Regions from separate parts of the Actinoalloteichus hymeniacidonis genome, predicted to be linked through region 3. Evidence: predicted binding sites of a transcription regulator. Region 3 holds the regulator's gene; each other region holds the start of a gene.
The links. The regulator LexA, encoded in region 3, represses DNA repair genes until DNA is damaged. The targets are predictions, from matches to a motif close to CGAACACGTGTTCG.

Region 1: a site for LexA is predicted at 1,461-1,474, ahead of imuA' (DnaE2-dependent mutagenesis accessory factor ImuA'). Genes of this name have one in related genera too.
Region 2: a site for LexA is predicted at 1,245-1,258, ahead of BKA25_RS22990 (exonuclease SbcCD subunit D). Genes of this name have one in related genera too.

Annotation. Positions count from the first base shown of each region.
Region 1 covers NZ_JACHIS010000001.1:579,970-583,241, reverse strand. The annotation lists gene BKA25_RS02680 (DNA polymerase Y family protein) at 1-259, opposite strand, end outside; gene imuA' (DnaE2-dependent mutagenesis accessory factor ImuA') at 674-1,390, opposite strand; gene BKA25_RS27140 (hypothetical protein) at 1,648-1,785, shown strand; partial or broken gene BKA25_RS28575 (alpha-ketoglutarate-dependent dioxygenase AlkB) at 1,813-2,229, shown strand; gene purH (bifunctional phosphoribosylaminoimidazolecarboxamide formyltransferase/IMP cyclohydrolase) at 2,347-3,272, opposite strand, start outside.
Region 2 covers NZ_JACHIS010000001.1:5,449,171-5,452,442, reverse strand. The annotation lists gene BKA25_RS28690 (DUF6542 domain-containing protein) at 1-48, opposite strand, end outside; gene BKA25_RS22995 (DNA recombination protein RmuC) at 140-1,138, opposite strand; gene BKA25_RS22990 (exonuclease SbcCD subunit D) at 1,315-2,475, shown strand; gene BKA25_RS22985 (AAA family ATPase) at 2,472-3,272, shown strand, end outside.
Region 3 covers NZ_JACHIS010000001.1:4,485,529-4,488,800, forward strand. The annotation lists gene nrdR (transcriptional regulator NrdR) at 1-145, opposite strand, end outside; gene BKA25_RS28455 (LysM peptidoglycan-binding domain-containing protein) at 361-858, opposite strand; gene lexA (transcriptional repressor LexA) at 1,109-1,837, shown strand; gene BKA25_RS18640 (hypothetical protein) at 1,918-3,075, opposite strand; gene hflX (GTPase HflX) at 3,005-3,272, opposite strand, start outside.

The DNA of each region.
Region 1 (3,272 bases), 3.9 Mb from region 3:
GACGGACGCCCTCGGCCCTGGCCGCCGTGGAGCAGGCGACCACCCGATTGGCGGCCAGGACCGCAGCGGGAATCCCCGGTTCCAGTCCGGCATCGGCGCAGGCGGCCACCACCGGCCAGTCCGGACACCAGAGGACGAGCAGCCGGGTCGGGGTGCCGGTCGACTTCGCTGGGGAAGCCGCCGAATCCGCTGCCGAGCCGGCTGTGGTTGCCTCGCAGGCGGTCGACCCGGTCTCCGCGGGCTCGGTTCGCTCCGCCATGAACGTCCTCCTTCCTGGTGTTCCGCCCGCTCTCGTGGGCACGTCGAAACAGGCCCGGTCGAGCCGCAGCCGTTGACCGGGCCATGCCCGGCGGGAACCGCCTGTGCTGGGCGCGACGCCCCTGCCCGAGAGCCGATCCAGCCGGCCGCTCGACCCACCGACGGCTTAGGCGGCGACCTGGCGATGGCAGCCGTCATCGGCTGTTCATCGACTCTGGACTCCTCGGCAGCCCGCTGCGGCCCAGCACGGCCGCCCTCGGGGCGCCGAGTCGTCTCTCGGCAGACCCGGCCGCGTCGCGGCGGACGAACCGACGCCCACATCGGTTCTGCTCCGCACGCGCCACTGCCATGGCATTTACCTGTCTGGGTCCGCCGCAGCGGGCGGATACGACATCCTCGTCACCGAGATGGCCGGTCAGCCCACCTCGGGAATCGAAAGCCTGTCCGAGGCGGATCGACCGCTCTGTCGCACAGGCCCGGCTAAGGGGTCACCCTCCTCGACCAGGAGCATCCGGGCCGTCTTGGGCCGGGCGGCGGCTCCTCGCCCGGTCACCTGCACCGTGGCCTCGCAATCACGCAACCGGCCCTCGCCGGTTCCAGGCCCACGCCAGGTCTGCTCGACGCAGTTCACCTCGAGATCGGGAGCGGGCCAGCCCTCGGCGCGATCCATCGGAAGCAACACCGAGCCGCGTTGCCTCGCTCTGGCCGACAGGTTTCTGGCCTCGGACGATCTCAAGCCCGGGGTGTCGGCCACGACGACCAGATCGACCCCGTCGATCAAGGCGGCGACCACCGCCGCCGGATCCCTACCTGGATGGGGAACCAGGACGAGTCGCTCCACCGCCACGCCTGCTTCGGCGGCGGCGAGCACCCCCAACCCGGTCATCCCCACCACTGCTGCCCAGGATCCGGCGGCGGTGGCCTCTGCGATCAACGCGAAGAGCAACAGGGTGGACCCGCGCACCGCCACCGTGCTGCCCCGACGCAGACCGCCCCAGGGGAGTAGCGCACCCAGCTGTTCCCGAACCGGCAGCACCCGTCGTGCCGCGAAGTCCGCAGTGCCCACGGCCATCCCCGACGCCGCGACCACTCCGTCCAACGCTGCCAACGTGGTGACCGCAGCCCGGGACACCGGCTCCCCTTTCGCCTGCAAGGTGGCAGGCCCCCGACGCCTGCCGCCTTGACGACCAAACACAGATGATCGAACATGTGTTCGATCGATGAGACAAGTAAAGCCGACCCAGACCGAGCCCGTCAAGGGTGGGACAGGCCACGACCGGGTGATTCCGCCGCGCGACCTGCTCCGACCCGGCGTCCGTCAACGGTCGGCATCGCCCTGGACCGAAGAATGGTTCACACGAGCATGAGGGTGGCCCGACGGTGATTTCCGTGCCCGGACTGAGGTATCTGCCGTACTGGCTCGACGACGAGGCAAAGCTGTTGGCACGAATCGACGTGGCAGCCTGGTCGAACGAGCTGAGGCGACGAGTGCAGCAATACGGGCATCGTTATGACTACGGCAGATGATCCGTCACTGGTCGTACACCGGCTCCGCCCCTGCCCGGCTGGGCGGTGAGACTGGCGGAACGGCTCTACCGGGAAGGGGCGCTGGCCTCGCGCGCCGACCAGGTCATCGTCAACGAGTACCTGCCGGGGCAAGGCATCAGCGCACATGTGGACTGTGTTCCATGCTTTGGACCGGATGTTGCCACGATCAGCCTCGGATCCGCCTGCACCATGGACTTCACCAGTCTGGACGGCGCGGTGCGAGTACCCGTCCGACTTGAGCCGGGCAGCCTATGCGTGCTGACCGGCCCCGCTCGCTACGAGTGGCGACACGCCATTGCGGCCAGGAAGTCCGACCCGACGGAGTCGGGGCGTATCCCACGGAGCCGAAGAATCTCCGTGACATTGCGAACGGTGCTACCTCCGCCGAGCAACGGCCGGCCCGGGCAGCAGCCGACCCGGTGACTCTGCCTCCACTCGACGTGTCGGGCGGCAGTTCGCAAAGTCGGGCGGCGGCACGCGCCGTGCCCAGCGCGTGAACCGCCGCCCGCAGCGACGGTTCACGCGCTGGTGCACGAGGAATCAGTGCGCGAAGTGCCGAGTCCCGGTGAGGAACACGGTGACGCCCGCAGCCTCCGCAGCGGCCAACACCTCGGCGTCACGCACCGAGCCGCCGGGCTGCACCACGGCCCGCACTCCGGCGTCCAACAACACCTGGAGCCCGTCCGGGAAGGGGAAGAACGCGTCAGAGGCCGCCACCGAACCCTTGGCCCGATCGCCTGCCCTGGCCACCGCCAGCCGGGCGGCATCCACCCGATTGACCTGGCCCATCCCCGCCCCGACGGTCGCGCCGCCGTCGGCGAGCAGAATCGCGTTCGACTTCACCGCGCGGCAGGCCCGCCAGGCGAAGGCCAGATCGGCCACGGTCTGCTCATCGACCTCGGCACCGACCCGAGTCCAGTTCGCCGGGTCGTCGCCATCGGCATCGATCGCATCCGAGGTCTGCACCAGCAGCCCACCGGAGATGGCCCGCAGTTCGGCCGCGCCTCGGACGGGCGGCTCGGCGACCAGGATTCGGATGTTCTTCTTCCTGGTCAGCACGTCGACCGCCCCGTCGAGGAACTCCGGGGCGATGATCACCTCGGTGAAGATGTCCGACACCTGCTCGGCCATCTCCACGGTCACCGGCCGGTTCGCCGCGATGACCCCGCCGAAGGCGCTGACCGGGTCGCAGGCGTGGGCCTTGCGGTGTGCGTCGGCGATGGCACCCGCATCGGCCAGCTCGGAGACGGCGATCCCGCAGGGATTGGCGTGCTTGATCACCGCGACGCAGGGCAGCTCGTGGTCGTGTGCCGACCGCCAGGCCGCGTCCGCATCGACGTAGTTGTTGTAGGACATCCCCTTGCCGTGCAGCTGGGTCGCCCCGGCCAGTCCGGTGGGCGCCGCACCGCCGGTCAGATACAACGCGGCCTGCTGGTGTGGGTTCTCGCCGTAGCGCAGCACCCGGT
Region 2 (3,272 bases), 960 kb from region 3:
CTCGTCAAGGGTCGACGGCGGCTGTTCACGGTCGCGGGAAGCGCTCACGGCGTCCACCGTAATGTGTTCACCGTATGGATTCGGTCGGACCGGGAACTTCACGCATGTAGCCGGTCGAGTGAATGTCGGCCTTGCCCGTTCAATCCCGGTTCATGACCCGTTCTCCTTCCGCAGTCGGCTGCTCGGCCGACAGTTCTGTCGTCGTTTGTCGATCGGCGGGCAATAGCGCTGCGACTGTCTCGTCGCGACGGACCGCCGCGACCTCGGTCGGGCTCGCGGCCGCCTCTCTCAGCGGCTCGGTGGCGGTTCGGAAGCTCTCCAAGGCGTCGAGTTCGCGTCTTCTCGCCGACAGGAAGCGCTGCAGATGCGTGCTTGACAGGTTCACCGCGTCGATCGCAGCGCCAGCCGATCGATGAGCGGTGGCGGCCTGGCGCCGGACCTGTTCGACGTCCTCGGCGAGGGCGTGCTCGGTGGCGGCGAACAACGCAGCCGAGGCAAGTACGCCGAAGCCGGTCGGTCCACAAAGGAAGACCCGTCGATCGAGCAGCCAGCGCAGCAGGTGTGGGTCGGTATCCAGCGCGGCGACGACGGCTGCATCAGACGGGACGAACATGATGGCGCCGTAGATGGCGTCGGCCCACCGCTGATATTCCTTCCCGGCGAGTTCGGTCGCTCGCGACCGGATGTTGCGGGCATGCACGCGCAGCGCGTCGGCCCGCTCGGCTGCATCGTCGGTCTCGACGGCCTCCAACCAAACAGCCAGGCTCGTCTTGGCATCGACCGGCACCCGGCGTCCGTCCCCGACCATGAGGACGAGGTCCGGTCGGGCCGCTCCGCCACCTGCGAGATCGGTCTGGACCGTGAAATGGAGCCCTTCGCGAAGCCCTAAGGCTCGGGCCGTTTCGACGAGCACCTGTTCGCCCAGCTCGCCGCGCCCGCTGATCGAGGCGAAAGCGACCTCGTAACGGCGGAGTGCTGCCTGATGCGTGGCGGATCTGGCTCGCTCCTGCTCGACGAGCTGCATGGTCGCGTCCGTTCGACGCATGCTGTCGGTGTACAGCCGCCAAACCATCGCCAGAGCGCAGGCCATCGCCAATGCGAGCACGATCGCCGCCGTGCTGATGACTACTGCGGACATGGTTCGCCTCCTTCCTGCCTCGTCGTTTCCGGAAATCCCGGGTGGACAGTGCTACCCGAAACCGATCATGCACACCTGCAGGTCGCAATGCTCGTAATCCGGCTATCGAACATCAGTTCGAGTGAATTTGGGGGGTGAGAAGTGATCTCAACACCGTTGGCCTCTAGCGTGGCAGCATGCGCATCCTCCACACCTCCGACTGGCATCTCGGCCGTACCTTTCACGGCCGCGATCTGCTCGGCGAGCAGCGGGATGTGTTGGCGGGCCTGGCCGATCTGGTGGCTTCGGAGAAAGTGGACACGGTCGTCATCGCAGGTGATCTCTACGATCGGGCGGTGCCATCCGGGGAGGCGGTGGGCGTCTGCCATCACATCCTGGCGGCTCTTCGCGCCGCGGGTGCCTCGATCGTGCTCACCTCGGGAAACCACGACTCGGCGGCCAGGCTCGGCGCATATTCGGAATTCGCCGCCGCAGGCGGGCTACACCTGCGGACACGAATCTCGGAGTTGGATAGTCCGGTTCTGCTCGCCGATGAGCACGGCCCGGTCGCGTTCTACGGAATTCCCTATCTGGACCCGGATCCGGCCCGCGCCAGCCTGGGAATCAGCGGCCCCGATTCGGTAGGCCACACCGGTGTGCTCACCGAGGCGATGCGGCGGATCAAGGCGGATCTCGCCACCCGAGGGCCGGGGGTGCGGTCGGTGGTGTTGGCGCACGCTTTCGTCACCGGCGGCGAGGGCAGCGAATCGGAACGACGCATCGCGGTCGGCGGTGTCGAGCAGGTCCCGGCCCGAGTCTTCGACGACATCGATTACGTGGCCCTCGGCCACCTCCATGGTCCGCAGACGCTGCGGCCCGCGTTGCGGTACTCCGGTAGTCCACTCGCCTACTCGTTCTCGGAGCGAAACCACCGAAAATCGGTCTGGCTGGTCGACCTCACCGCAGAGGGCCTCGGCGAGGTGCGGCGACATGATCTTCCGGTGCCACGGCCGCTCGCGGTCCTCACCGGCACGCTGGACGAGCTGCTCGCCGACCCGGGACACGCCGACAGTGTCGAGCATTACCTGTCGATCACGTTGACCGACCGGGTTCGTCCATTGGAGCCGATGCGACGCCTGCAAGAGCGGTTCCCCCACGCCGTGCATCTCGATTGGCGGCCGGAAGGCGGCCTCGACGATGCCCGGCTGCACTATTCGGCGGCGATTCGAGGCAAGGACGATCGGGAGTTGGCCGCGTCGTTCGTCGCGGATTGCCGAGGGGCGCTGCCCGATGAGACCGAGACCCGGTTGTTGGACGAGGCCTTGCATTCCGTCTGCGGGGAGCAGGTGCGCTCGTGAGGCTTCATCGGTTGGCGATGACGGCGTTCGGACCGTACCGGAACACGGTGCAGGTCGACTTCGATGCGCTCGGCGCCGATGGGCTCTTCCTGCTCCACGGCGAGACGGGCGCGGGTAAGACGACGCTGCTCGACGGGGTCGCCTATGCGTTGTTCGGACAGGTTCCCGGCGCCAGGGGACAGGTGCGCAGACTGCGCTGTGATCAGGCGCCCGACACCGTGGCGACCAGGGTCGAACTTGAGGTGACGATCCAGGGGCACCGGCTGCGCATCGTCCGTAGTCCCGAGTTCGAGCGGCGCAAGAAGCGGGGCGAGGGCACCACCACCGTGCAGGCGAAGGTCTCCTTGGCTTGGCTCGGCGGTGTTCCGGACGGCTATCCGGATGGATTGAGCCGGATCGACGAGGTCGCCAGGACGGTCAGCAGGCTTCTCGGTATGACCCACCAACAGTTCTTCCAGGTGGTGTTGCTGCCACAGGGCGAGTTCGCCAGGTTCCTGCGCGCCGATACCGATGAGCGGGAACAACTGCTGGAACAACTCTTCGGCACCCAGCGGTTCGCCGAGACCGAGAAGTGGTTTCGCGAACGCCGGACCGCCCGGTTCAACGACGTCCAGAACGCCCGTCGCGGGGTGGAGCAACTGCTGGCCCGGATCGCCCAGGCGGCAGGCGTCGAACCACCCTCGGTCGAGCAGCCGACGGGCCGGTGGGTGGAGGAGCTGACACGGCAGGCGGCCGATCAACGACAGTCGGCCCAGGAGGCCGTGGCTGCCACCACCGATCAGCGACGGCGGGCCGAG
Region 3 (3,272 bases):
CCACCGCGAGGACCGACTCCTCGACCGTGGTGAATCGCCGTCCGCAGTCCGAGCAGGATCGCCTACGCCGAATCGCCTGGCCTTCCTCGACCTCGCGGGAGTCGACGACTCGCGAGTCGGGGTGCCTGCAAAACGGACACCGCACGATCCATCACCTCTGCATATCCGGTTGCCGAGAACAGCCCGTGTCGTTCCTGCCACCAAGCCTGTACAAGCTGTGGCCAAAACCCAACCTGTGGACCCACTGAGTAAGTGCAACCACTAGATGTTGGGGTAGAACCTAGGCTCCACCGGATCGGATTGCAAGTCGACAGACCGTGCGCCACGCCGGTGTCGACAGCCGACGCGCGCAGCCCTCGATCAGTGGTTCCCGACGCCCGTTCCCGCCGGAACGCGCAGCACTCGACCGACGCGTAAGTCGGCGGCATCGGGCCCGTTGAGCAGCTTGATCCTGGCCACGACCTCACCCTGCGGGCTCTCGGGAACGGTACGCCTGGCGATCGACCACAGCGTCTCTCCCGCGCCGACGAGCGTGGTAGTCGTCGCGGCCGGCACGGAATTCACCGGGATGGGCTGCGTCACTCGCCCGAGGATGCCGAGGACGAGCAGCACCGACACCACGGCACAGACAACGGCCGCCATAGACGACCGGCGACCGACACGGTCCACACCCCGGCGCCCGGCGCGAGCGATGCCCACCGCGCAGGACGGCTCATCGCGCACGGCCGTACCCTTCGCCAGCAATCGCTCGGTGGGACGCCGGACTCGTCGCGGTCGTACCTGCTCACGACCGCGTTCCTGCCGGGGCAGCGCAGAGGGATGAAGCGGGTGGCGCACGGCGTTGGAGGGGATGGTCACGAGTCCTCCTACGAAGATCTCTCATATTCGAACAGGTGTTCGATAGAACTCTCGTTCGAATTTCTACCACCGCATTCGCGGCAGAGCCAGCCCAGCGGGAGAATTCCTTCGAACAGGTGTTTGATCTTGCGAAGGAGGCGAGTTACCGTTGTGGTCACTTCACGGCTTCAAGATCTCACCAATGACTAAGGCGGGCACCCCATAACGGGTGTCGAGAGCGTGGCCTGTGCGACAGGCCGGGAGGCACGAGATGGCACGCAGGACGACGGCGCAGGACACCGGCGGCGAACGCGAAAACGCGACGGTGCGTGCACTATCCGAGCAGTCCGAGACCCTGACCGCAGTCGAGGAATTGACTCCGAGGCAACGTCGAGTACTCGAGGTCATCCGTGAATGGGTGGATCGGCAGGGATATCCGCCGAGTGTGCGCGAGATCGGCGAGGCAGTCGGTTTGACCTCGACCTCCTCGGTCGCCCACCAATTGAGGACGCTGGAGCGCAAGGGCTACCTCCGTAGGGACCCCAACCGACCCCGTGCGGTCGGAGTGCTGCCGGTCGAACGGATCCAGGCCGCCGACGTCGTCGCGGCGCCCGAGACGGACGGCGCCCCGGTCTACGTGCCGCTGCTGGGTCGGATCGCCGCAGGTGGCCCCATTCTGGCCGAGCAGGCCATCGAGGAGGTCTTCCCCCTGCCCAGGGAGATCGTCGGGGAGGGATCGCTGTTCCTACTCAAGGTGGCCGGTGACTCGATGATCGACGCCGCGATCACCGATGGCGACTGGGTCGTCGTCCGACAGCAACCCACAGCGGAGAACGGCGACGTCGTGGCCGCGATGATCGAGGGCGAGGCCACGGTGAAGACGTTCAAGCGCCGGGACGACCACGTGTGGCTGATGCCGCACAACGCCGCCTATGAGCCCATCCTCGGCGACGAGGCGAGCATTCTCGGCAAGGTGGTCGCGGTCCTGCGCAGGCTCTGACACCTGCTGCCAGCTCACCTAGCGGCCCCAGAGCACCGTTCGGGTGGATGAGCGCCCGCGTCGGGGGACGTCGAAGCCGGTCAACGCCGGGAGCGTCGCCGACCCCACCACCACACCAGACCCAATGCCACGGCCCCGGCGAGCAGGACGACGCCCCACTCCTGTTCGCTCGGCGCCTCGGCAGGCGCTGGTTCGCTCTCGGCCCCCTCCGGCTCGGTGTTCGACGGCGCGGTGGGCTCCTCGCGAGGTGGAACGGCCGCAGGCTCCCGACGCTCCAGCTCCGCCGCAAGCAGCCCGACGGCATCGGGGACGGCTCGGATCGGTTGGTCCGCCCCCTCCGAGCCGCTGAGCAGGGTCCCGTCCGGCTCGATGGCGACGGCCTCCCCTTGGGGCTCGTCGGGCAGCGGAATGCGCAACGGCTCGTTCTCCAGAGCAGTGGGCACATCACCGTCGGGCGCTGCGAACAGATACGCGTCGGTGTAGGTCCGCAGGGCGACGACCGAGCCATCGGGATGAACCGATCCCCCGGTCACCACAACGGAACCCACGAATCCCGGGATGGGCCCGCCAGGGGTATTCGAGCCTCTGATCCGGACCGAGCCGACGCGTTCCAACGGCACCGGGCCCGGGCTTTCCAACGCCTGCGCGGGACGATAGATCTCGGCGGGTCCCAACAATTCCTTGGTGACGATGTAGGGAATTCCGTCCGAGCCGATCAACAATGCCTCCGCATCGCGTGGCCCATCGGGATAGGTGAGCCGGTGCAGCGCGGACTGACCGTCGGGAGTCACGGAGATCAATGCGACGGTCTCGCGCCGCATTCGATTGTCACCCGTCTCGGCGACCCACAGCACTCCGTCCGGGGCCATCGCCAGATCGCCCACGTCATAGTGGTCGATTCCGGTGGTGAGGACCCGCTCGACGGAGCAATCCCGATTCAGCACGAAGACCTGCACGAAGGGATCGTGGTCGTTGACCACGTACCAGTGCTCGCCATCGGAGACCAACCCCGACAGCATGGTGATCGCCGGGTCGGTGATCACGCAGGAGGGCACCGGTTCCGGGACCACCACGGACGCCGATGCCATCGATCCCGCGCCCAGTGAGCCCGCCACCAGCCCCAACGCCGTCAGCAACGACAGCCATCGGAACCGGCGCCGGGCCGTCTTACACGAGTGCGTCGGCCAGTTCTGCGGCGAGACTGACGCCGACCCTGGCGCGAATCGTCGTGCCCTCATCAGAATGTCGCTCCTCGAGGACCTCGCCCTCGGCGTGAATACGCGCGGAGAGCCGACCGTTCGTGTAAGGCACGAATACCTCGACCAGGGAATCCGGCCGAGGAATGAGCTCGGCGATCCGTTCCTGGAGTGCGTCGATCCCCGCTCCGGTCTGCGCGGAGACGAAGACTGCGTCCGGGAACAGATGCCGCAAGCGC